One region of the Sinorhizobium sp. P24N7 genome, then DNA from elsewhere that is predicted to be linked to it. Evidence: predicted binding sites of a transcription regulator. Region 1 holds the regulator's gene; each other region holds the start of a gene.

The links. Region 1 encodes LexA, which represses DNA repair genes until DNA is damaged. Its sites were predicted from a motif close to TGTTCNNNNTGTGTTCNG; they were not measured.
Region 2: a site for LexA is predicted at 2,315-2,332, ahead of ruvC (crossover junction endodeoxyribonuclease RuvC). Genes of this name have one in related genera too.
Region 3: a site for LexA is predicted at 3,208-3,225, ahead of ACFHWW_RS10515 (ribonuclease T2). Genes of this name have one in related genera too.
Region 4: a site for LexA is predicted at 3,654-3,671, ahead of ACFHWW_RS26990 (DNA polymerase IV). Genes of this name have one in related genera too.

Annotation. Positions count from the first base shown of each region.
Region 1 covers NZ_JBHMIW010000014.1:42,091-47,465, reverse strand. Annotated here, with positions in the region: gene ACFHWW_RS23215 (hypothetical protein) at 1-136, opposite strand, end outside; gene ACFHWW_RS23210 (calcium-binding protein) at 534-1,613, shown strand; tRNA gene ACFHWW_RS23205 (tRNA-Cys) at 1,660-1,733, opposite strand; gene lexA (transcriptional repressor LexA) at 1,952-2,668, opposite strand; gene ACFHWW_RS23195 (hypothetical protein) at 2,877-3,041, opposite strand; gene ACFHWW_RS23190 (helix-turn-helix domain-containing protein) at 3,518-3,790, opposite strand; gene ACFHWW_RS23185 (metallophosphoesterase) at 4,336-5,124, shown strand; gene ACFHWW_RS23180 (AAA family ATPase) at 5,117-5,375, shown strand, end outside.
Region 2 covers NZ_JBHMIW010000004.1:280,323-285,697, reverse strand. Annotated here, with positions in the region: gene ruvB (Holliday junction branch migration DNA helicase RuvB) at 1-914, opposite strand, end outside; gene ruvA (Holliday junction branch migration protein RuvA) at 1,087-1,704, opposite strand; gene ruvC (crossover junction endodeoxyribonuclease RuvC) at 1,761-2,273, opposite strand; gene ACFHWW_RS08795 (LLM class flavin-dependent oxidoreductase) at 2,442-3,440, shown strand; gene ACFHWW_RS08790 (YebC/PmpR family DNA-binding transcriptional regulator) at 3,508-4,254, opposite strand; gene ACFHWW_RS08785 (MBL fold metallo-hydrolase) at 4,370-5,203, opposite strand; gene ACFHWW_RS08780 (efflux RND transporter permease subunit) at 5,375-5,375, opposite strand, start outside.
Region 3 covers NZ_JBHMIW010000005.1:208,527-213,901, forward strand. Annotated here, with positions in the region: gene ACFHWW_RS10500 (thiamine pyrophosphate-binding protein) at 1-1,124, opposite strand, end outside; gene ACFHWW_RS10505 (DMT family transporter) at 1,160-2,113, opposite strand; gene ACFHWW_RS10510 (alpha/beta hydrolase) at 2,110-3,054, opposite strand; gene ACFHWW_RS10515 (ribonuclease T2) at 3,244-4,011, shown strand; gene ettA (energy-dependent translational throttle protein EttA) at 4,140-5,375, shown strand, end outside.
Region 4 covers NZ_JBHMIW010000018.1:1,382-6,756, reverse strand. Annotated here, with positions in the region: gene ACFHWW_RS27015 (MFS transporter) at 1-562, shown strand, start outside; gene rpmG (50S ribosomal protein L33) at 657-824, shown strand; gene ACFHWW_RS27005 (PleD family two-component system response regulator) at 1,283-2,650, opposite strand; gene ACFHWW_RS27000 (response regulator) at 2,668-3,039, opposite strand; gene ACFHWW_RS26995 (DUF3572 domain-containing protein) at 3,196-3,468, shown strand; gene ACFHWW_RS26990 (DNA polymerase IV) at 3,675-4,967, shown strand; gene ACFHWW_RS26985 (L,D-transpeptidase family protein) at 5,098-5,375, shown strand, end outside.

The DNA of each region.
Region 1 (5,375 bases):
GGCCGATGATCAGCGCCAGCCTTCTCGGCGCAATCGCCACGAACAGGAGGGCGACGACTGCTGCAATACAGAAGCCCTCGACCACATGCCCGAGCCAATCGAAGTGGCGCTGAATGTAGCCCCAAGGAATATCCATCACGTCGCGCTTCGAGTGCCGCCCTCCCGATGAGGCCGGCCGACGGACCGCTATATCACAACCGCCGATCACGAGACCACACGATCCTCGAGGTTTCGCCCTTCGCGGACGTCTTCGGGAGCGTGGGCGAGCTCGTCCTTCTTCCAGTATCCGGACGCTGAGTGTCGCCGCAAAGTACAACTTGTAGTTAATCCAAAGTGGTCAATAGACAGGAACATCACGTTCGGCAACATTGGAGCGCTTTCAGGAAAAGGGTGTAACGGTCTTCCGTAGGAAGTCGGTATTTTCATAGCGTTAGCTCGTCACTCCGACGGAGCCCGACGAAGTCGGCGCCGCGAAGGCCGTCCGGGTTTCCCAAGACGAGCATCGCCTACTTTACAGCACTGTGGAGAGAAAAATGGCGCATCTGATCGGTGGCATCGCCCCTTGGCTCGGGCTGGACAACCACATCTTCGGAACGAACGATCCGGATATTATCTTCGGAGACCCGTTCACGACCGGCAATAGCCTAGGAGTCTCCGAAATCGGCGGCTTCCTGTCTTCGGGGCAGGGTGGCCGCGACAGCCTTGACGGCCTTGGGGGCAACGACACGCTCTTCGGCGACGCTTGGACGATCTCCAATCAGGGGCGTGGTGGCGACGACCAGCTCGACGGCGGCGCCGGCGACGACACGCTGTACGGCGATGCCTTCCAGATCGATGCGATTGATTCCGCTATCGTCGCCGGAGGGAATGATCGTCTCTCGGGCGGCAAAGGCAACGATACACTCTATGGCGATGGCTACGATTGCCTCAGCGGACGTGGTGGAGACGACTGGCTCGACGGCGGCGCCGGAGACGACAGTCTCTCGGGCGACGCTTTCTCCCTGGGCGATTTTTTCGTTGGCGGGAACGATCGACTCCAGGGCGGAGAGGGCCATGACAAACTCTACGGCGATGGCCTCGACCAGGGCGTCGTGGAATCCGGCATTGGCGGCAACGACCACCTCTATGGTGGTTCGGGCAATGACTTTCTCGTTGGAGACATTCTTTTCTCACGTGGCGGCAGTGGCGGCGACGACCTGCTCGACGGAGGCAAAGGCAATGATGTCCTGTATGGCGATGCAGAGGTCGGCGTGGACACCGCGGGTGGGAACGACCTCTTGATCGGCGGCACCGGTAACGATCAGCTCTGGGGTGATGGTCGACTGACCGCAGGCTTCGCGGTCGAGACCGGTGCCGATCAGTTCCTGTTTTCACGAAACAGTGGTCGGGATGAGATCTTCGACTTCGAATTGGACAAGGACGTCATCCAAATCGCTGGCTATGGCTACGACGACTTCGCTGATTTTTTGCCCAACATCGGCAACGATGCTGACGGGAACGCTGTCCTGCAGTTGAATGGCACGGTCGATCAGGTCACTCTGATCGGCATCCACGCTGCCGACCTCAGCGCTGCCAACTTCGTCTTTGCGGGCGCGGAGTTCGCCTTCGTCTGACGCAGGTAAGATTTGTCGGTAACAAAGCTGAATAGGGGTGGTTTTTTGGAGGCCTCGCCCGGAATTGAACCGGGGTACAAGGATTTGCAGTCCTCTGCGTCACCACTCCGCCACGAGGCCTCTACGATTTGCGATTTTCAAATCGTGGCGCGGATTTAGAATGATTGCCCGCAATCCGCAAGAGGGTACATTTGGAATAGGGTCTTTTTTATTCTGTATAAATATGGCTTCGGTTCTGTGGAGGCGTGGCCATAGCGCCCCAAGGCGCAATGCGCCCACTTCTAACGCTTTGAAATTGCGTACTTCCGTGGGAAACGCCTGCACACCTCGTCGGGAGGCTAGTGGTACCGCCGGATGAGGCCGACAAGCCTGCCTTGGATCTTGACCCGATCCGGACCGAATATCCGTGTCTCGTAAGCCGGATTGGCGGCTTCGAGCGCAATAGAGGCGCCCTTGCGACGGAAACGCTTCAGAGTTGCTTCCTCGTCGTCGATCAGGGCGACGACGATATCCCCGGGGGTGGCAGTGCTTCCGTTCCGGATGATCACCGTATCGCCATCGAGGATGCCGGCCTCGATCATCGAATCACCCTTGATCTCGAGAGCGTAGTGCTCGCCGCTGCCGATCATTTCGACCGGTACGGAAATATCGTGCATGTTGTTCTGGATTGCGGAAATCGGCACGCCGGCGGCAATGCGGCCCATGACCGGGACAGCGACCGACGCGATCTCGGCCGGGGGCGCTGGTTTCGGTGCGGGGGGCGGGGCCGCAGGCTTGCCCAGACTGCCTTCGATCACGCTCGGCGAAAAGCCGCGGCGGACCTGCGAAGCGCCGGCATATGCCTCCGGCAGCTTGATGACTTCGAGGGCCCGCGCGCGATTCGGTAGCCGGCGAATGAACCCGCGCTCTTCGAGTGCGGTGATCAGACGATGGATGCCCGATTTGGAGGCAAGGTCCAGGGCATCTTTCATCTCGTCGAAGGACGGCGGAACCCCGGATTCCTTCATTCGTTCATGAATGAACAGAAGCAATTCCTGTTGCTTGCGGGTCAGCATGGCGTCACTCCAGAATCGCGAAACAAATCAAGAACAGAACCTATCTGTTCCATATGTGTTCCGCAAGTGCCTAAAATTCCGTGAATACCGCTTGCTGCTGAATGCCTGTCCGCTTTCCATCCGGCGTGCGATGGCGATCGCTCGGAATCTGGGGGCAGGGGCGTACGCTCACTTACAGCGGCCGGCCCAGTCGCTCGCCTACGCCATGCTAATAGGCAAGCCGCAGTCCGCCCGGCGTAAGAACGTCGAATTCAGGCTCGGGATAGGGCCCGTACCACTGGGTATAGGTCGTGTTGGTCGAGCCTGTGCTGGCGCACCCCGAAAGGGCGAAGAGGGAAAAAATTACGGCTGCCACCAAAGATTTAACAGGCATGTTTTTCTCCACTCGCGGGAGTTGCCCAGACCTCGAACGGGTCAGACTAAAACTTTCTCTCAAATCAGCTTTTTTGGCAAGCGCAGCCGAGCCTCGGCATCGACCGAGCCCTGGCAGCCTGACGTCCGGCATCGGTCGAAGTTGCCCCAGGTAAGTTCTGTCACCTAGGTCTCCGGGCTGAACAAAAGAGGGGAATGGTGGACCGAACGGGAGAAAGTACGAACCAACTATGGCTGGCGGTCGTTGAAATGTCGTCGTGGGTGGACGTCTTAAAACACACGAGCCTACGTTAGGATCATTCGCGGCTCCGGCAAACGCCCCGGCCTCGCCGATAGTGCCGAAGCACATTGCATGCTGGACGCTCCACAAAGTCGAGACGCCGAATCAGAATCGATACCTGTGCATTGCGCAACTCGATCCACGGCCGGCGATCTGCTCGCATCAGAGCTTCCGGACTGACATCGTGATCTACTAGCCTAGAGGATTTTGATATCCATGCGTGGAGGGTCCGGACGCCAGCGGACGCCCCCTCCCACAATCTCGCCACTCGTTTCGGAGTTCACAGCGATAAATTGGACGTTGTGGGTCTCGAGTGCCGTCCGCAGCTTGTCGCTGGCTTTGGCGGTTAGCGGCTTCTTTTCAAGCTCGAAGTCGCTGAGCGCTTTTTGCGTCACGCCCGATCTGTGCGCAAGTTCGAGCTGACTCCACCCGAGCAGGGCTCGGGCCGCACGTATCAGATCAGCCGTCAACAACGTCGCCATGGCGTCGAAAAACCGGCATCCGGCATCCATGTCAATTAATACGTACTGTACGAAAAAAAGACTCTGATTTACGGTAAAAAACACCTATATAAGGACATCGATCAAACGAATCACGGGGCCGACCGCTGCGGTCAGTGCGGTTCCAGCCATCCGGGTTGCGGTGCCCAGGGAGGCCTCAAGGCGAGGTGTTAGATGCAAGACGATTTTTTCAACAACTGGTTCGGCGTTAGCCGAGCCGACCTTGTTGTCCGTTTTCGGTCCCTGGCCGACGACCTGGAAGTTATTGGCGACCGGACGGTCGTGCCGCTTCCGACAGTTCGGCTTGACCAATGGGCTTTGGCAAAACGGACGGTCCCCTGCCTAATTGGCAGACCGAGCGGACACCCGGGGATTGACGACGGGAAGCCGTGTTTTTCCAGCGAGCTCTACTACCTCGACCCGCAAGCCGGTCTCGCGAGGACGTTCTCCCGCTGGTATAGGCTGGGGACGCCACTTGATCCTGCGCACTTCGATAAATGCAACAGGGGCAGGTCATGAAGGCTTGGATTTTTTCAGACCTTCACACCGAGTTTGACGAGAAAGTCGCTCCCTTGGAAGTTCCCGAGGCTGATGTCTGCATTTGTGCAGGTGACATCTGCGACCGAGGGCCGGCGAAGAGCGTCATCTATTTGGGCGTACACGTGTCGCAGTTCATGCCGGTAATTCTGGTCCCCGGCAATCACGAGTACTACCGCAGTTCGATCGTCGAGGGGCTGCAAGAAGCGCTGGACACGGCTTCCGATCGCTTCCCGAACGTCCATGTGCTGAGCCGCCGCGCGGTTACCCTTGGCGGGGTTCGTTTCGTTGGCGCGACGCTGTGGAGTGACTTCAATCTTTACGGCAACATGTCCTGGGCGATGCGTTGCGCGCAGAACGAACTGAACGACTTTCGCAAAATCAAGGTTTCGAAAGAACCGTTCCAGCGGTTTACGTCAGGCCACGCGAGCGGCTTCAATCACTTCGACAAGCACTTTATCCGAACCACCCTTGATGAGCCATACGGCGGCCCGACGGTCGTCGTGACACATCACTCGCCCAGCATATTATCTCTCGCTCCGGAATTCGTCGGCGAACCGTTGACGCCGAGCTTCGTCTCGAATCTCGAGCCCGATATCGCCAAGTACCAACCGATCGCCTGGGTTCACGGTCATCTGCACAATAGAAGCGACTACACCATCGTCGACACCCGGGTGATCTGCAATCCGCGCGGATATCCCGATGAACCGGTCCCCGACTTTGATCCGAGTCTTGTAATCGACCTGGGAGAACGCCGCGATGACTAGGCGTTCCGACAAGCGGTCTCGCTGCCCATGGAAGCTGTCAAAACCGAACGACGATCCTTATGTCACCCTGCCGGTTTTCCTGGCCTATTGCGGTATTGCGGCGGCGCTTCGGCGTTGGAATCGAAAGAACTCGAAGTTCATCGCGATCCTGCAAGTCCAGCGCGACTGCTACTTGCCGATTTACTCCCGCGCCGCTGAGGTCTTTCTGTTGGGGCTCTGGGATAGTCGAGACTACAATCCTTGCATCAGCG
Region 2 (5,375 bases), on a different contig from region 1:
TGGATCAGATAGGGCTCGATGATGTCTTCGATCGCGTCGCGCGGCTCGGAAAGCCCGGCGGCGATGGTCTCGATCCCCACCGGCCCGCCGCCGAAATTCTGGGCGATCATCGTCAGATACCGCCGGTCGAGCTGGTCGAGACCCATGCTGTCGACGAGCAGCCGGGTCAGCGCCTCGTCGGCAATCTTCCGCGTCACGGCCTCCGCCCGTGCGACTTCGGCGAAGTCGCGCACCCGGCGCAGGAGACGGCCGGCAATGCGAGGCGTGCCGCGCGCACGGCGGGCAATCTCGCGCGCGCCTTCGTCGGTCATGCCGAGACCCATCAGCCGCGCGCCACGCCGGACGATCAGCTCCAACTCCTCGACCGTATAGAAATTGAGCCGCACGGGGATGCCGAAGCGATCGCGCAGCGGCGTCGTCAGCAGTCCGAGGCGCGTCGTCGCCGCCACCAGGGTGAACTTCGCGAGATCGATCTTCACCGAACGGGCCGCCGGCCCCTCGCCGATGATGAGGTCGAGCTGGAAATCCTCCATGGCCGGATAGAGGATTTCCTCGACGGCGGGATTGAGGCGGTGGATTTCATCGATGAAGAGCACGTCGCGCTCTTCGAGGTTGGTCAGCAGCGCCGCAAGGTCACCGGCCTTGGCGATAACCGGCCCGGAAGTCGAGCGAAAATTGACGCCGAGCTCCTTTGCCATGATCTGCGCCAGCGTCGTCTTGCCGAGCCCGGGCGGACCGACGAAGAGCACATGGTCGAGCGCTTCGCCGCGATTGCGCGCCGCCTCGATGAAGATCTTCAGATTGGCGCGCGCTTCAGCCTGGCCGGTAAAGTCGTCGAGCGTCTGCGGGCGCATGGTCGCATCGAGGTCTTCGCCTCGCTTTTCCGGCGCGATCAGACGTGCGGCTTCGCTCATGTCACTGCTTCCGTTTCGGGCTGTCCGCGGCCATAGGGGCACCGGGCGTCGAGGCCGGTCACCGTCGCTGCCGCGCTCAACCATAATAGCGGCGCCCGGATCAATCCAGCGAGAACGGCCAGCGTCCCTCTACTCCAATGCTTTTGTGGCCGCAGGAAGGCTCGTGGCTTCCTCACCGCGACAGCTCCTTCAAGCCGAGGCGGATCAGCTTGGCGCTGTCGCCGCCCTCCCCGCCGTTTTTCAGCGCAGCCGCAACGGCATTGGCCGCCTGGTCTCGCGAATAGCCGAGATTGGTGAGCGCCGAGACCGCGTCCGCAACCGGCGCCGCGGCAACGCCTTCGCCGAGCTCCTGCTTCAGGCCGATCGACGGTGCCATCTCGCCGGCGAAGGCGGGAGCCTTGTTCTTCAGTTCGGTGACGATACGCACGGCAACTTTCGGACCCACGCCCGGCGCGCGCGAGATCGACGTCTTGTCCTGCAAGGCGATCGCGTTGGCGAGTTCCCCGGGGGTCAGCGTAGAGAGCACCGCCAGCGCCACCTTGGATCCCACACCCTGAACGCTCTGAAGCAGTCGGAACCATTCGCGTTCCAACGCGCTCAGGAACCCGAACAGCTTCAGCTGATCCTCGCGCACATAGGTCTCGATGAAGAGAACGGCCGCCTCTCCGGCGCTTCCGAGCTTTCCGAGCGTGCGCGCCGAACAATGGGCGACATACCCGACCCCATGCACGTCGAGAACCACGTGATCCTCGCCGATCTCGTCTATCGTGCCCTTGAGCTTGCCGATCATCTGGTCTCTCTGGATGGTGTTGGTCCGTCGTCTTTGAAGAAATGCCGTTGCCCGGCCTAGCCCGCAAGCGCCGCAAGGCGGCTCGTCACCGCCTGCCTGTTATGGGCATGGCAGATGGCGATGGCGAGCGCGTCGGCGGCATCGTTGCCTTTGAACTCGGCCTTGGGCATCAGCACCTTCAGCATCATGTGTATCTGCTGCTTTTCGCCGTGGCCGACGCCGATCACGGCCTTCTTGACGGCGTTTGGCGCATATTCCGCGACCCTCAAGCCCGCCCGGGCCGGCACCAGCATGGCGATGCCGCGCGCCTGGCCGAGCTTCAGCGTCGCCGTCGCATCCTTGTTGACGAAGGTCTGTTCGACAGCGGCCTCGTGCGGCTGATAGCCGTGCACCACCTCGGCAAGCCCGTCATGCAGCTGGCAGAGGCGGGAGGCAAGGTCCATCTCGCCATCGGAAGTGACGGTGCCGGACGCGACGAAACGCAGCGAATTGCCGAGTGTTTCGATGACCCCCCAGCCGGTGCGCCTCAAGCCCGGATCGATGCCGATGATGCGAATCGTAGTCTGCATGCTTCACCCTATTTCGGTCGGCGCGACGCTGCCAGCAAAAAGTGAACAAAACAAAAACATTGCACAGAAATGGTCGCGCTTTGCCTAAAAGCGCCGGCGCACCCTTGGCGTAAGGAAACTTGAACCTACATTGCGGAAGATCAATTTCTCTTAATTGAAAGCCCCGCCATGATCCCCTTCTCCATTCTCGACCTGTCGCCGATCACCGAAGGGGGCAGCATCGCAGAGTCGCTCGAAAATTCGCGGCGGCTGGCAATCGCCGCGGAGGAGAACGGCTACGAGCGCTTCTGGTTGGCCGAACACCATGGCATGAAAGGCATTGCCAGCGCCGCGACTTCTCTCGTGATTTCGCATGTGGCTTCCGCCACGCGGACGATCCGCGTCGGCTCCGGCGGCATCATGCTTCCCAATCATTCACCGCTCGTCATTGCCGAGCAATTCGGCACGCTTGCGGCGCTTTACCCCGGCCGCATCGATCTCGGCCTCGGCCGCGCGCCCGGCACGGACATGAGAACGGCGCAGGCGCTCCGCCGCAACATGGAGGCGAGCGCCAACAACTTCCCAAACGATGTCGTCGAACTGCAGGCGTTGCTCGGCCCGGCGACCGAAGACCAGAAGATCATCGCCGTTCCGGGCGCGGATTCGAACGTGCCGATCTGGCTGCTCGGTTCGAGCCATTTCAGCGCCCATCTCGCCGGCATGCTCGGCCTTCCCTTCGCCTTCGCCTCGCATTTTGCGCCGGACATGCTGCTTTCCGCACTCGAAATATATCGCGAGCGCTTCACCCCGTCGCCCCAGCTCGACAAGCCGCATGTCATGGTGGGCGTCATGGGTGTCGCCGCGGACACCGACGATGAGGCGAACCACCTCTTCACCTCCATGCAGCAATCCTTCGTCGCGCTTCGCCGCAATGCCCGCGGGCGCTTCCCGCCGCCGGTCAAATCGATGGACGGCCTCTGGAGCCAGGACGAGAAGATTTTCGTCGACCATGCAATGAGCTACGCGGTGGTCGGCGGCCCCGAGACGATCCGCCGAAAGATCGAGGCATTCGTGGATCTCACCCGGGCGGACGAGCTGATCGTCTCAATGCCGATCTTCGACATGGAAGCGCGGTTGCGGTCGGTGAAGCTGTTTGCCCAAGCGCAACGCGATCTCGCCGCCGCCTGACGCGAACAGCAATTGACCCGCATCGCTCGGAGCGATGCGGGTCAATTGCAACGGATATTCCGAACGCTCAGGCGGAAAGCTTCGCCAGAACCTCGTCGGAGACCTCGAAGTTCGAATAGACGTTCTGGACGTCGTCGTCATCTTCGAGATTGTCAATGAGCTTCATCAGCGACTGTGCCTTTTCCTCATCCACCGGCACGGTATTCTGCGGCTTCCAGACGGCCTTTACGGTCTCCGCCTCGCCGAGCGTGCCTTCGAGCGCTTTCGATACTTCGCCGATATCCTCGAAGCCGCAGGTGATGGTGTGGCCTTCCTCGTCGGTCTCGACGTCGTCGGCACCCGCTTCGATTGCCGCTTCCATCACCTTGTCGGCGTCGCCGGCGGACAGCTTGTAGGTGATTTCACCGACCCTATCGAAGGAGAAGGAAACCGAACCGGTTTCGCCGAGCGCCCCGCCCGCCTTGGTGAAGGTGGAGCGTACGTTGGAGGCGGTGCGGTTGCGGTTGTCCGTCAACGCCTCGACGATGACTGCGACGCCGCCCGGGCCGTAGCCCTCGTAGCGGACTTCTTCGTAATTCTCGGCATCGCCGCCCGCAGCCTTCTTGACCGCGCGTTCGATATTGTCCTTCGGCATCGACTGCGCCTTGGCGTTCTGGATCGCCAGACGCAGGCGCGGGTTCATCGTCGGGTCGGGAAGGCCGGTTTTTGCTGCGACGGTGATTTCGCGCGCGAGCTTGGAAAACATTTTGGAGCGCACCGCATCCTGACGGCCCTTGCGGTGCATGATGTTCTTGAACTGTGAATGGCCAGCCATGACGCCCTCTGCATGCGTGATTTCGGTGAGATCGGGCGCCTTATAGTTTCATTGCCGCGTCCAGTCCAGCAGGCGCGTCGTGTTTTCAGGAGACGGAAATGCGCTGCGGCGGTCCTCAAACACCCTGCAGGACATAGATGAGCGGTCTCCTCGGCAGGGAGCGCAGCGACACCTTCACGGAAGGCTCCGTGGCGAAGCGCTTGTCGAAGTCGTCTCCGAACATCGCCAGAAAGTTGTTGGTCATCGGCCTGTGCATCGGCAGGATCAGCGCCGAGCGCAGTCGCGAGACGACGCGGCTCATGCTCTCCGCTCCCATCGTCAGACCGCCGTCCACCGGCACCATGAGCACGTCGATCCGGCCGATTTGCCGGTAATGGCTTTCGTCGAGCTCGTGGTGCAGATGGCCGAGATGGCCGATGCAGAGCCCGGCAATCTCGAAAATGAAGATCGAATTGCCGTCCCGTTCCATTCCCTCGAAACCCGAACGGATATCCGTGGTCACATTGCGGATATAGGCGTCGCCGACGACGAGGTCATGATCCGCCGGATCGCCGTTGTCGCCCCAGCCGTGCAGGACATGCCGGATCGCCGGATCCGGCGCCAGGGTGTAATGACTGGAATGCGCCCTGTTCATCGTCACCACCGTTGGCGGCGACGGCGTGCGGAACCAGCCGTTGTAGTCGGTGGCGATCGAAACTCCCCCCGGCGTTTCGATCAGGAAGGTCGAATGACCGAGAAAGGTGATCGTCACCTCGCTTGTGTCGGCAGATGCCGCGGGAGCGGCGGCGGGGGCCGAGAAGCTGGCGAACGTCGCCGCCGGCGTGGCTGCCGCGATCGCCTGGCATTGGCTCACATGGGCTTCCGCCTGCTGCGCGTGCGCCGGTGTCGGCCAGAGCGCATGGATAATCCAGATGACGGTCACGGTGTAGGCAAGGTATCGCAGCAGCATCCTTCACCTCTCACATGTGCGGGAAGAAAAACTTGCTCTGGTACTCCGCCCGCATAGCGCATTGCTGCTCATGCCGGGCGGCACGCAGGATCATTCAAGGCCGCGATCGCGTCCAGCGTCTAACGACCGGCGGCCGCTCACAATTGCGTCATTGCCGATGCACTGGTCTCTT
Region 3 (5,375 bases), on a different contig from region 1:
CTCGTATTCGCCTCCAACCAGTTCACGATCGGGCCCATCTGCACGTCGCCCGGTCCCTTTTCCGGCGGCGTCGACCATTTGAGGTAGGCCGCATGCATTTCCCCGGTGCGGGCGGACCAATGGGGCTCGGCCGAAGGCGTCAGGCTCGAGAGCGCCGCGACGAAGTCGCGCGGGCTCGCGGCAATTGCGAGGTCCGGACGGTAGACCCGGCCGAGCTCGCCCGGATCCGGATGGACATGCACCAGGGTCTGCCTGGGGTAGGGGACGTCGATCAGCGTGTAGCCGGAGGAAGGCATCTCCGAGAACCGCCCGCCGACGAGGAGGACGAGGTCGGCATCCCGGATCTCGCCTGCCAGCGACGGATTGATGCCGATGCCGACATCGCCCGCATAGTTCGGATGCAGGTGGTCGAAAAGCATCTGGCGGCGGAAGGAGCAGCCGACAGGCAGCTGCCAACGCTCGGCGAAGCTCTGGAATCCGGCTACGGACTCGGCGGACCAGCGGGTACCGCCGAGAATGGCGATCGGCCTTTTCGCGGTGGAGAGAAGCTCTGCAAGCTGGGAGATCTGGCCTGGGCCGGGGTGACTTTCCACCGGCCGGTAAGCGCGTGCGGCCGGTGCTTCGGCGCTCTGTGTCAGCATGTCTTCCGGCAAGGTCAGGACCACGGGGCCGGGACGGCCGGACGTCGCGACGGCGAAGGCGCGCGTCACGAATTCCGGGATGCGCGCCGGATCGTCGATTTCGCCGACCCATTTTGCGACTTCGGTAAAGGCCCGGCGATACTCGATTTCCTGAAAAGCCTCCCGCTCGCGGGCGTCGCGCTGCACCTGGCCGATGAAGAGGATCATCGGAACCGAATCCTGCCGGGCCACGTGGAGGCCGGCGGAGGCATTGGTCGCGCCGGGGCCGCGGGTGACCATGCAGATGCCGGGCTCGCCCGTCAGCCGGCCCCAGGCATCCGCCATCATTGCGGCCCCGCCCTCCTGCCGACAGACGACGACCTCGATGTCGGCGTCGTAAAGCGCATCGAGCACCGCCAGATAGCTTTCTCCCGGTACGCAAGAGATGCGCTTCACCCCGTTTGCGGCAAGCGCCTCCACCACCAGTTGTCCGCCCGTTTTCATGTGCACCTCCCAACTGCTGTCCTGTTTCGCCGCTGTCAGATCGCCGGCGACACCGGCGCGATACCCGCCGTCTTCTGCACCTGTCGCTCGCGCCAGATGATATAAAGTCCTGAGCCGATGATGATCGCGATCCCCAGCCATTTCAGCGCGTCCGGCAGATCGCCGAAGACGAGCCAGCCGAAAATCGTCGCCGAGACGATCTCGAGATATTGCAGCGGCGCGAGCACCGAGGCCGGCGCCGCCCGATAGGCATAGACGCCGAGCACGCCGGAGATCGTCGCGGTGACGCCGACTCCCAACAGATAATACCAGGCGCGGCCGTCCGGCCAGACCGGATCGAAGACGCTCGATCCGCTGCCCTCGCCGAACCAGAGCAGCGCGAGACAGAAGAGGCCTCCCCAGATGCCGGCATGGAACTGCATCGACCAGGGGTCCTCGTTCTGCGCGACCATGCGCGTCACGAGCAGGAAAACGGCGAGACCGAAGGCGGCGACGATCGGCAGAAGCGCGACCCAACCAACTTCCTGCATGCTCGGCTGGATGACGAGCAGCGAACCGAGGAAGCCGACAGCGCAGGCGGTATAACGGCGCCACCCGATCGTCTCCTTCAGGAAAATGCTGCCGAGAATGGTGAGGATGATCGGTTCCACGAAGAAGATGGCGATGGCATCGGCCACCTCCATGACCTTCAGCGTGGTGATGAAGGAAAGCATGGTCACCACTAAAAGGCCGCCGCGCAGCGCATGCAGCGCACTCTTGCGCCAGGTGAGATCGAACAGCGTGCCGCGCAGAAGGACGATCGGCAGGATGAAGACGATCTGCAGCAGGAAGCGTGCCGCCGTGATCTCGGCCGAGGGAACCGTCGCTATGGCGAGCTTCGAGAAGACGTCGATCAGCGGCGACAGCAACACCGAAAGGACCATCAGCGTCAGGCCGTAGGAGATCCGGTTGTGGTCGATTGCCGCCTTGGAAAGGGAGAGCTCGCTCATGGACGGTGCCGCTTTCCCCCGACTGCCTTCCTGCACCAGGCGGCGAACTCCGTCATCGCTTTTTCCCGTCCGATCTCGTTCAGCGTTTCGTGGCGCATGCCCTCGTGAATTGCGATCGTGACATCCGTCATGCCCCGCGCTTTCATGCGGTTGCCCAGCCAGCGAACGGCCTCTCCGTTGAGGGTGGAAGGATCGGCGCTGCCGCCGACGAGGTGAACCGGCAGGCTTGACGGTAGCCGCCACAGCCGGTCGGAGCGGGCCCCGGCAAAGGCGAAGGCGAATACGTCGAGCCACAGCGATACGGTCGGGTCGAAACCACAGAGCGGATCTTCGAGATATTTGGCAACCTCGCTTCTATCGCGCGAGAGCCAATCGAAATCGGTCTGCCGGTCGGCGATGCTGGTGCTCCAGGCACCGAAGGTGAGTTTCGTCACGAGCGGACTTGGCACGTCCGAACCCTTCAGCATCTTCTCGATCGCCAGCAGCAACTGGCCGCCGCGCCCGGCAAGGCCGGGCCGGAAATTGGAGTTCCACACAGCAAGCGCGTCGTAGAGTTCCGGATCGGTTTCGGCGGCGTTAAGCGCGATCAGGCCGCCCATCGAATGGCCGAACAGCACGACCGGCAGGCCGGGATGGCTGGCCACCGCCATATCGCGGAGCGCGCGGAGATCCGCGACGACCTTGGCAGCGCCATCCCGCTGCGCGAACATGGCGGGACACGCATCGGGGGCACAGCTCGTGCCGTGGCCGCGGTGGTCATGGGCGTAGACGTGGAAACCTTGGCCGGCCATGGCTTCGGCAAAGCGGGCATAGCGGCCGGAATGCTCGGCAAGGCCGTGGCTGATGACGAGAATGCCTTGCGGTTCACCCGCGGCGCCGAGATGGCGCCAGCCGAGCGTCGCGCCGGTCGGGCTTCGATGCGTCCTCACCTGCCCGAACATGCCATGCGCTCTCCCCCACTTGCGGATGCCGTGCGGATATCAAATCGATTTGGGTGGGAAAGGCAACCGCAGCTTGTTGCTCGTTGCGCATGAGATCACAACGAATCCGCAGATGCGATTCAGGGTTGCAATTTTCCCGTATATGGCGTTATTTGTTCCTGTTTTGTTTCCTTTAGAGGGTTTGGGGCAATGAAGACAAGGGCGATGATGCATCTGATCAGGTTGGCGGCGCTGGCGCTGGGTTTGGCGAATGCGCCCCTCGCTGCGGCTCAGGAGAGTGAGGCGAGCGAGGGCGAAACCGGCGCGGGAAGGACGGAATATGTCCTCGCCGTGAGCTGGCAGCCGGGATTCTGCGAGACGCGGCCCGATCGCAAGGAATGCGTCGATCAGACCGCGGATCGCTTCGACGCCACGAATTTCTCGCTTCATGGACTATGGCCGCTCAAGAAGAGCTATTGCGGCGTGGAAGCGGATCTGAAAGCGCGCGACCGCAAGGGCGATTGGCTGGAACTGCCGGAAGTCGCCATGGGGGACGAGACGGCCAAGCGCCTGCTCGTCGCCATGCCGGGCGTCATGTCCGGTCTGGACCGGCACCAATGGCTGCGCAACGGTACCTGCCAGACGGCAAATGCCGAGGACTATTTCGCGCTGCAGCTCCGGCTTCTGGACGAGCTCAACCGGTCGGCGGTGCGTGCGCTCTTCGCCGGCGGGATCGGCAGGGAACTCGACGAAAAACAGATCAAGCAGGCCTTCGACCAGACTTTCGGGGCGGGGGCCGGAGACCGGGTGCGCATGCGTTGCCAGTCGGTGAACGGCCGCGACGTGATTACCGGGCTGACGATCGGGCTCTCGGGCGACCTCTCGGGCAAAGCCGAGCTGGCGGATTTGATCCAGGCGGCGGGGCCGACGGAATTCAAATGCGCGAAGGGGGTCGCAGACGCTGCCGGGCGGGGCTGATCCGGACCGCAATTCGCATTGAGGAAGCGGCGGGGGAGCGTGGGGGCAAGGGCCTTTGGCGTTGCCCCGCCACCATAATTCGCCTACATAGCGGGCAAAATTCCCTTCCGATGCGGAGCATTTCCTTTATGGCACGTCAATTCATCTATCACATGGCCGGGCTGAACAAGGCCTACGGCAACAAGAAGGTCCTCGAGAACATCCATCTCTCCTTCTATCCGGAGGCGAAGATCGGCATTCTCGGCCCGAACGGGGCCGGTAAGTCGACCGTGCTCCGGATCATGGCCGGCCTTGATACCGAATATACCGGTGAGGCCTGGGTCGCCGAAGGTGCGAGGGTCGGCTATCTCGCACAGGAGCCGCAACTCGATCCTCAGAAGAACGTGCTCGATAACGTGATGGAAGGGGTGGCTGCCAAGAAGGCGATCCTCGACCGCTACAACGAGCTGATGATGAACTATTCCGACGAAACCGCGGAAGAGGGCGCCAAGCTCCAGGACGTCATCGACAGCCAGAACCTCTGGGACCTCGACAGTCAGGTGGAAATGGCGATGGAAGCGTTGCGTTGCCCTCCGGGCGATGCGGAGGTCACCAATCTCTCCGGCGGCGAGAAGCGCCGCGTGGCGCTTTGCAAGCTTCTGCTGTCGCAGCCCGAACTGCTTCTGCTCGACGAACCGACCAACCACCTCGACGCGGAAACGATCGCCTGGCTCGAAAAACACCTGCGCGAATATCCGGGCGCCGTGCTGATGGTCACGCACGATCGCTACTTCCTCGACAACGTCACAGGCTGGATTCTCGAACTCGACCGCGGACGGGGCATTCCCTATGAGGGCAACTACTCCGCCTATCTGCAGGCGAAGGCCAAGCGCATGGCGCAGGAAGGACGCGAAGAGGCTGCCCGCCAGAAGGCCATCAGCCGCGAGCAGGAGTGGATCTCTTCGAGCCCCAAGGCCCGCCAGGCGAAGTCCAAGGCTCGTATTCGCGCCTATGACGAGCTGGTCGAGGCGGCTGCGGACCGGCGTCCGGGCGATGCGCAGATCGTCATTCCCGTGGGCGAACGACTGGGGCAGGTGGTCATCGAGGCGGAGAATATTTCCAAGGGTTATGGCGACCAGCTGCTGATCGAAGGCCTGAGCTTCAAGCTGCCGCCGGGCGGCATCGTCGGCGTCATCGGACCGAACGGCGCCGGTAAGACGACGCTCTTCCGCATGATCACCGGGCAGGAGCAGCCCGACGACGGTTCCATCCGGATCGGAGACAGCGTGCAGCTCGCCTATGTCGACCAGAGCCGCGATGCGCTCGACGCCAACAAGACGGTCTGGGAAGAAATCTCGGGCGGCAACGACATCATCAAGCTCGGC
Region 4 (5,375 bases), on a different contig from region 1:
TGTCTTGCTGGTGCCGACCGCGACGGCCGCCGTCTTCATCTTCGGGGCGGTGGAATATGGCGGCCTTTCGCTGTTTCCAATCTTCGGGACGCGCGCGGGCTTCAGCGAATCGCAGGCAGCGCTGCTGCTGACGGTCATGGGCGTCGGCAATTTCATCTTTCAGATCCCCCTCGGTATGCTTTCCGACCGCGTGAAGGACCGCCGTACGATCCTGTCGGCGCTGACCCTGATCGGGCTCGTAGGCGCCCTGTTCCTGCCTATGCTGGTCGAAAACTGGTTTCTGATGGCGCTTGTTCTTCTGTTCTGGGGCGGATGCGTCTCCGGTCTCTATACGGTCGGCCTCAGCCACCTCGGCTCCCGTCTCCAGGGATCAGACCTTGCGGCCGCCAACGCCGCCTTCGTGTTCTCCTACGCGGTCGGTACGGTAGCGGGTCCGCAGGTGATCGGGGCGGCCATGGATGTGACGGGCAATGACGGATTTGCCTGGGCAATCGCCGGCTTCTTCGGGCTTTATGTCGTACTTTCCCTGGTCCGCATCGTTTTGAAACCAAAACGGTCTTGACTTTTCGATCGTGATTTGTAGTTTCGCGGCAACTTGACCGTGGCCCGCAACAGGTTGTCCACGGCTTTCAATTTTTCATAAAGGCAGGACGACCATGGCGAAAGCTACCACCATCAAGATCAAGCTGCTGTCGACGGCCGACACCGGTTACTTCTACGTCACCACCAAGAACAGCCGCACGATGACCGACAAGATGACGAAGACGAAATACGATCCGGTCGCGAAGAAGCACGTCGAATTCAAGGAAGCCAAGATCAAGTAAGGTCGCCGCTTTCTTCGATCCAGAAGCGCCGCCCGCGGGGCCGGCGCTTTTTCTTTGCCCTCTCCGGAGGGACGGAACGAAGGGATAAAACGAAAACGCCGCCTCTTTCGAAGCGGCGTTTTCGAATGGGGGTCGACTGGTCCGGTTGCAGCACGAGGAATCCGCAAGTCCGAGGCCAGCCGACCGACCCCACGACCCAGGAGATGCGGCGGACCTGAGCATCATGGGGTAACCGAATTCTGTGGAAGTTTCCTTCCTCGCTTATCAGCATTGCCTGAAACTAAAAAAAAATCAACGCATTCTTAATCGCCGAGCAGGGGTTGCTCGGCGTTTGGTTAATTCTGTTCCAAAATCGGACAGTGTCGCCTGCGGATGTGCTTACTCCGGCACGGCCGCGCGAAGAAGAGCGCAACTGGAAGAGCCCGCGAGGCCCTGAATAGCACAGCATGTGCGGCGGATCAGGCCGCGGCAGCGACAACCCGGTTCCGTCCGCCGTTCTTCGCCTGATAGAGCGCCATGTCGGCGCGCTTCAGCAAAGCCTCGGCCGTATCGCCATCCGGCCTCAGGGTTGCAATGCCGAGCGACGCCGTGACGTTCAGGACCGTCGCGGCCTGCGGAATGTCGAAGCCACGGCTCTCGACCGCCAGTCGGAGTCTCTCCGCAACGATCGCTGCCATTTCGGGCGTCGTATCCGGCATGACGACCACGAACTCCTCCCCGCCGAAACGGCAGGCGAGATCCGCGCCGCGCACCGTGGCGCGAACGCGGTTGGCAAATTCGCGCAGTACATCGTCACCGGCATCATGACCGTAGGTATCGTTCACACGCTTGAAGCGATCGATATCCGTGATGCAGATCGACAGCGGACGCCCCCTTGTGGTTGCGCGATCGATCAGCAGCTTCAGGTGGTTTTCCAGATAGCGCCTGTTGTGGAGGCCGGTGAGATCATCGGTCACGGCCAATTCGATCGTCTGTTGTACACTGGCGCGCAGGCGATCGTTGCAATGCTTGCGCCGGATCTGCGTTAGGCAACGGGCGACAAGTTCGTTCGGATCGACGGGGCGCATGATGTAGTCCGTCACGCCCAGTTCGAGTGCGCGGACGATTCTCTCATCGTTTCCCTGCTCGGTTACCAGCAGGATCGGAATGAAGCGGGTCCGCTCGAGCGACCGCAATTGCGAACACAGACGCAAGGGGTCGTAATCGTCGAAATTCGCGTTGACGATGATCAGGTCGAAACTGCTTTCGGCAGCCTCGAACAGAGCGGCCTGCGGGTCCGATATGACGGCGACATCGGCGATCGGCTTCAGGGCACGCGTCAGCCGCTCCTGTGAGGAAGCACGGCCATCGACGAGCAGAACGCTGCCGGGCTCGTCCGGCCGATCGACGCGGGCCGTCTCCTGCAGCCCGATCGTTTGTGCCGTCTGAGCTCTGAGACGCAGCTCGTCGCTGACGTTCTTCAGGCGTACGAGACTCTTCACGCGCGACATCAGCTGCAGATCGTTCACGGGCTTGGTCAGGAAGTCGTCCGCGCCGGCCTTCAGCCCGCGCACGCGATCGGACGGCTGGTCGAGTGCCGTTATCATCACGACCGGAATATGCGCGGTCCGGCTGTTCGCCTTCAATCTTTCACAGACCTCGAAACCGTCCATCCCCGGCATCATGACATCGAGCAGGACCAGATCCACCGGCGTCTTTTCGCATGTCGCCAAGGCGGCATTCCCGTCCGGAGCCGTCAGCACGTCGAAATATTCGGCCACCAGCCGCGCTTCCAGGAGCTTCACATTGGCTGGTACGTCATCAACGACGAGGATGCGCGCAGTCATATCGATCTTTCTGGCAGTCAGGCATCGCCCAGATATGTTTTGATGGTCTCAATGAATTTTGGAACGGAAATCGGCTTGGAAACATAGGCCTCGCATCCCCCTTGGCGGATGCGCTCCTCGTCGCCCTTCATGGCAAAAGCGGTTACGGCAATAACCGGAATCACGTGAAGCTCATCGTCTTCCTTGAGCCATTTCGTGACCTCGAGGCCGGAAACCTCCGGCAACTGGATGTCCATCAGAATCAGGTCGGGACGGTGCTTGCGCGCGAGTTCGAGGGCTTCCATGCCGTTGCGCGTCTGGATCGTCGCGTAGCCCGAAGCCTCAATCAGGTCGCGGAAGAGCTTCATATTCAGCTCGTTATCCTCAACAATCATCACCTGTTTGGGCATGTCGATCCCTTGCTGTCTGCCGCCGCCTTGCAAGTCTCCGGGAGAGATTTAAGTTGCAACAACGGCGACTCGACCCTTTTCGTCGATCGCCAGGCTAGCGCGATTTGGTTGAAAAATAGGTAATTGCGGCCGGCAAACGAGAAGAGAGCGGATATCATGAAGAACGCTGAGGATACGGCGATCGCCATCCTGACCTGGCTCGCGAACGAGCCTGAGCTGATGTCGCGCTTTCTGGCGCTCACCGGCACCGATCCCGCCTCCCTGCGCGGCGCCGTCGGCGAGCCGGGCTTCATGGGGGGCATCGTTGCGTTCCTGATGGAGCACGAGCCGACGCTGATGGCCTTCTGCAACGAAACGCAAACCTCGCCGGACGAGGTCGTCCGGGCGCACCATGCCCTCTCCGGCCCGCGCGATTTCGAGGAAGGCTGAGTGCTGCCGGCACGCGGCGTGCGCAGCGCGGTGCACCGCCCGGTGCCGAGTGCGCCGTGCCGACTAAGGAGCATCCCGAAGTCCGGCCGGCGATCGGCCGGCACCGTCTCAAATTTAACTGCGATATCCAAAACAGCCTCCAGCCGCCGCCTTGAGACTCAGCAGCGTAGAGCGTAAAGTCGCCGCGTTCAACATTTGTTCCGGATATGATCGACAGCGCCGCCCCACCCTCCGGCTTCTGCCGTGATTGCCTCAAGGAGCAAGCCGCCCAGGCACGGCGGTGCCTCGCCTGCGGAAGCCCGCGGCTCCTCCGGCACCCCGAACTCTACCGGCTGACCCTGGCGCATATCGACTGCGATGCCTTCTATGCCTCGGTCGAGAAGCGCGACAATCCGGAGCTCGCCGACAAGCCCGTGATCATCGGCGGCGGTAAGCGTGGCGTCGTCTCCACGGCCTGTTACATTGCCCGCATCCACGGCGTGCGCTCCGCCATGCCTATGTTCAAAGCTCTCGAAGCCTGTCCGCAGGCCGTGGTGATCAGGCCCGACATGGAGAAATACGTGCGCGTCGGGCGGGAAGTCAGAGCGATGATGCAGGAGCTGACGCCTCTCGTGCAGCCGCTGTCGATAGATGAGGCCTTTCTCGATCTGAGCGGCACCGAGCGGCTTCATCACGATCCGCCCGCCCGAACGCTTGCCCGCTTCGCCAGGCGTGTGGAGCGGGAAATCGGCATCACCGTCTCCGTCGGGCTCTCCTACTGCAAATTCCTGGCCAAGGTTGCCTCGGACCTTCAGAAGCCGCGCGGCTTTTCGGTCATCGGCCAGGCCGAAGCCATCGACTTCCTGAAGGCCAAACCCGTTACTCTCATCTGGGGCGTCGGCAAGGCCTTCGCCGCCACGCTCGAAAGGGACGGAATCCGCGCGATCGGGCAGCTCCAGACGATGGAAGAGGCGGACCTCATGCGCCGCTACGGCACGATGGGCCGGCGGCTCTACAGGCTCTCGCGCGGCCTGGACGAAAGATCCGTCGAAATCGAAGGCGAAGCGAAGAGCGTCTCCTCCGAGACGACGTTCAACGACGACCTGGCGCGCCAGGAAGACCTCGTAACGCATCTGAGGGGCCTCAGCGAACAAGTGGCATTCCGCTTGCGAAATTCCGCCCTCGCCGGACAGACGGTGGTGCTGAAGCTGAAGACCGCGGACTTCAAGACCCGCACGCGCAACCGCAGGCTGGAAAGCCCCACCCGCCTTGCCGACCGCATCTTCCGCACCGGCCTGCAGCTGCTCGAGAAGGAGGTCGACGGGACGAAATACCGGCTGATCGGGATCGGCGTCAGCGATCTGGCCGATCCCGACCTCGCCGATCCGCCGGATCTCGTCGATCCGCAGGCGTCCCGGCGTGCCGCCGCCGAGGACGCGATCAACAAGCTGCGCGACAAGTTCGGCAGGACGAGCGTCGAGACCGGCTACACGTTCGGCAAGGGGCGGCGCCGGCAATAGCCGTCACGGTTGCCCGACCGGACGGCTGACGCATCGTATGGGGCAATTCCTTAAATATTGGACGCTAGCCTGCTTCCACGGCTCCGTCGTCCGTTTTGCGGTGCCGCCACTGTCTGAACGAGGGTAGGTGTTGCGTTTCGCTCTCCGGATGGGATTCGCGGTTTTCGTCATGGCGTCGCCGTCCGCGCTTGCGGCCGGCGCCAAGGCGCCGTTGCAGATCGTCGTATCGAGGGAGCAGCAGTCCCTCGTCGTCTATGACGGCGACACGGTCGTCGCCACGTCGAAAGTGTCAACCGGCAAGGCCGGGCACGCGACGCCGACGGGCATTTTCTCGATCCTGGAGAAGCGCCGACGTCACGCGTCGAACATCTATTCGAATGCGCCGATGCCGTTCATGCAGCGGCTTAC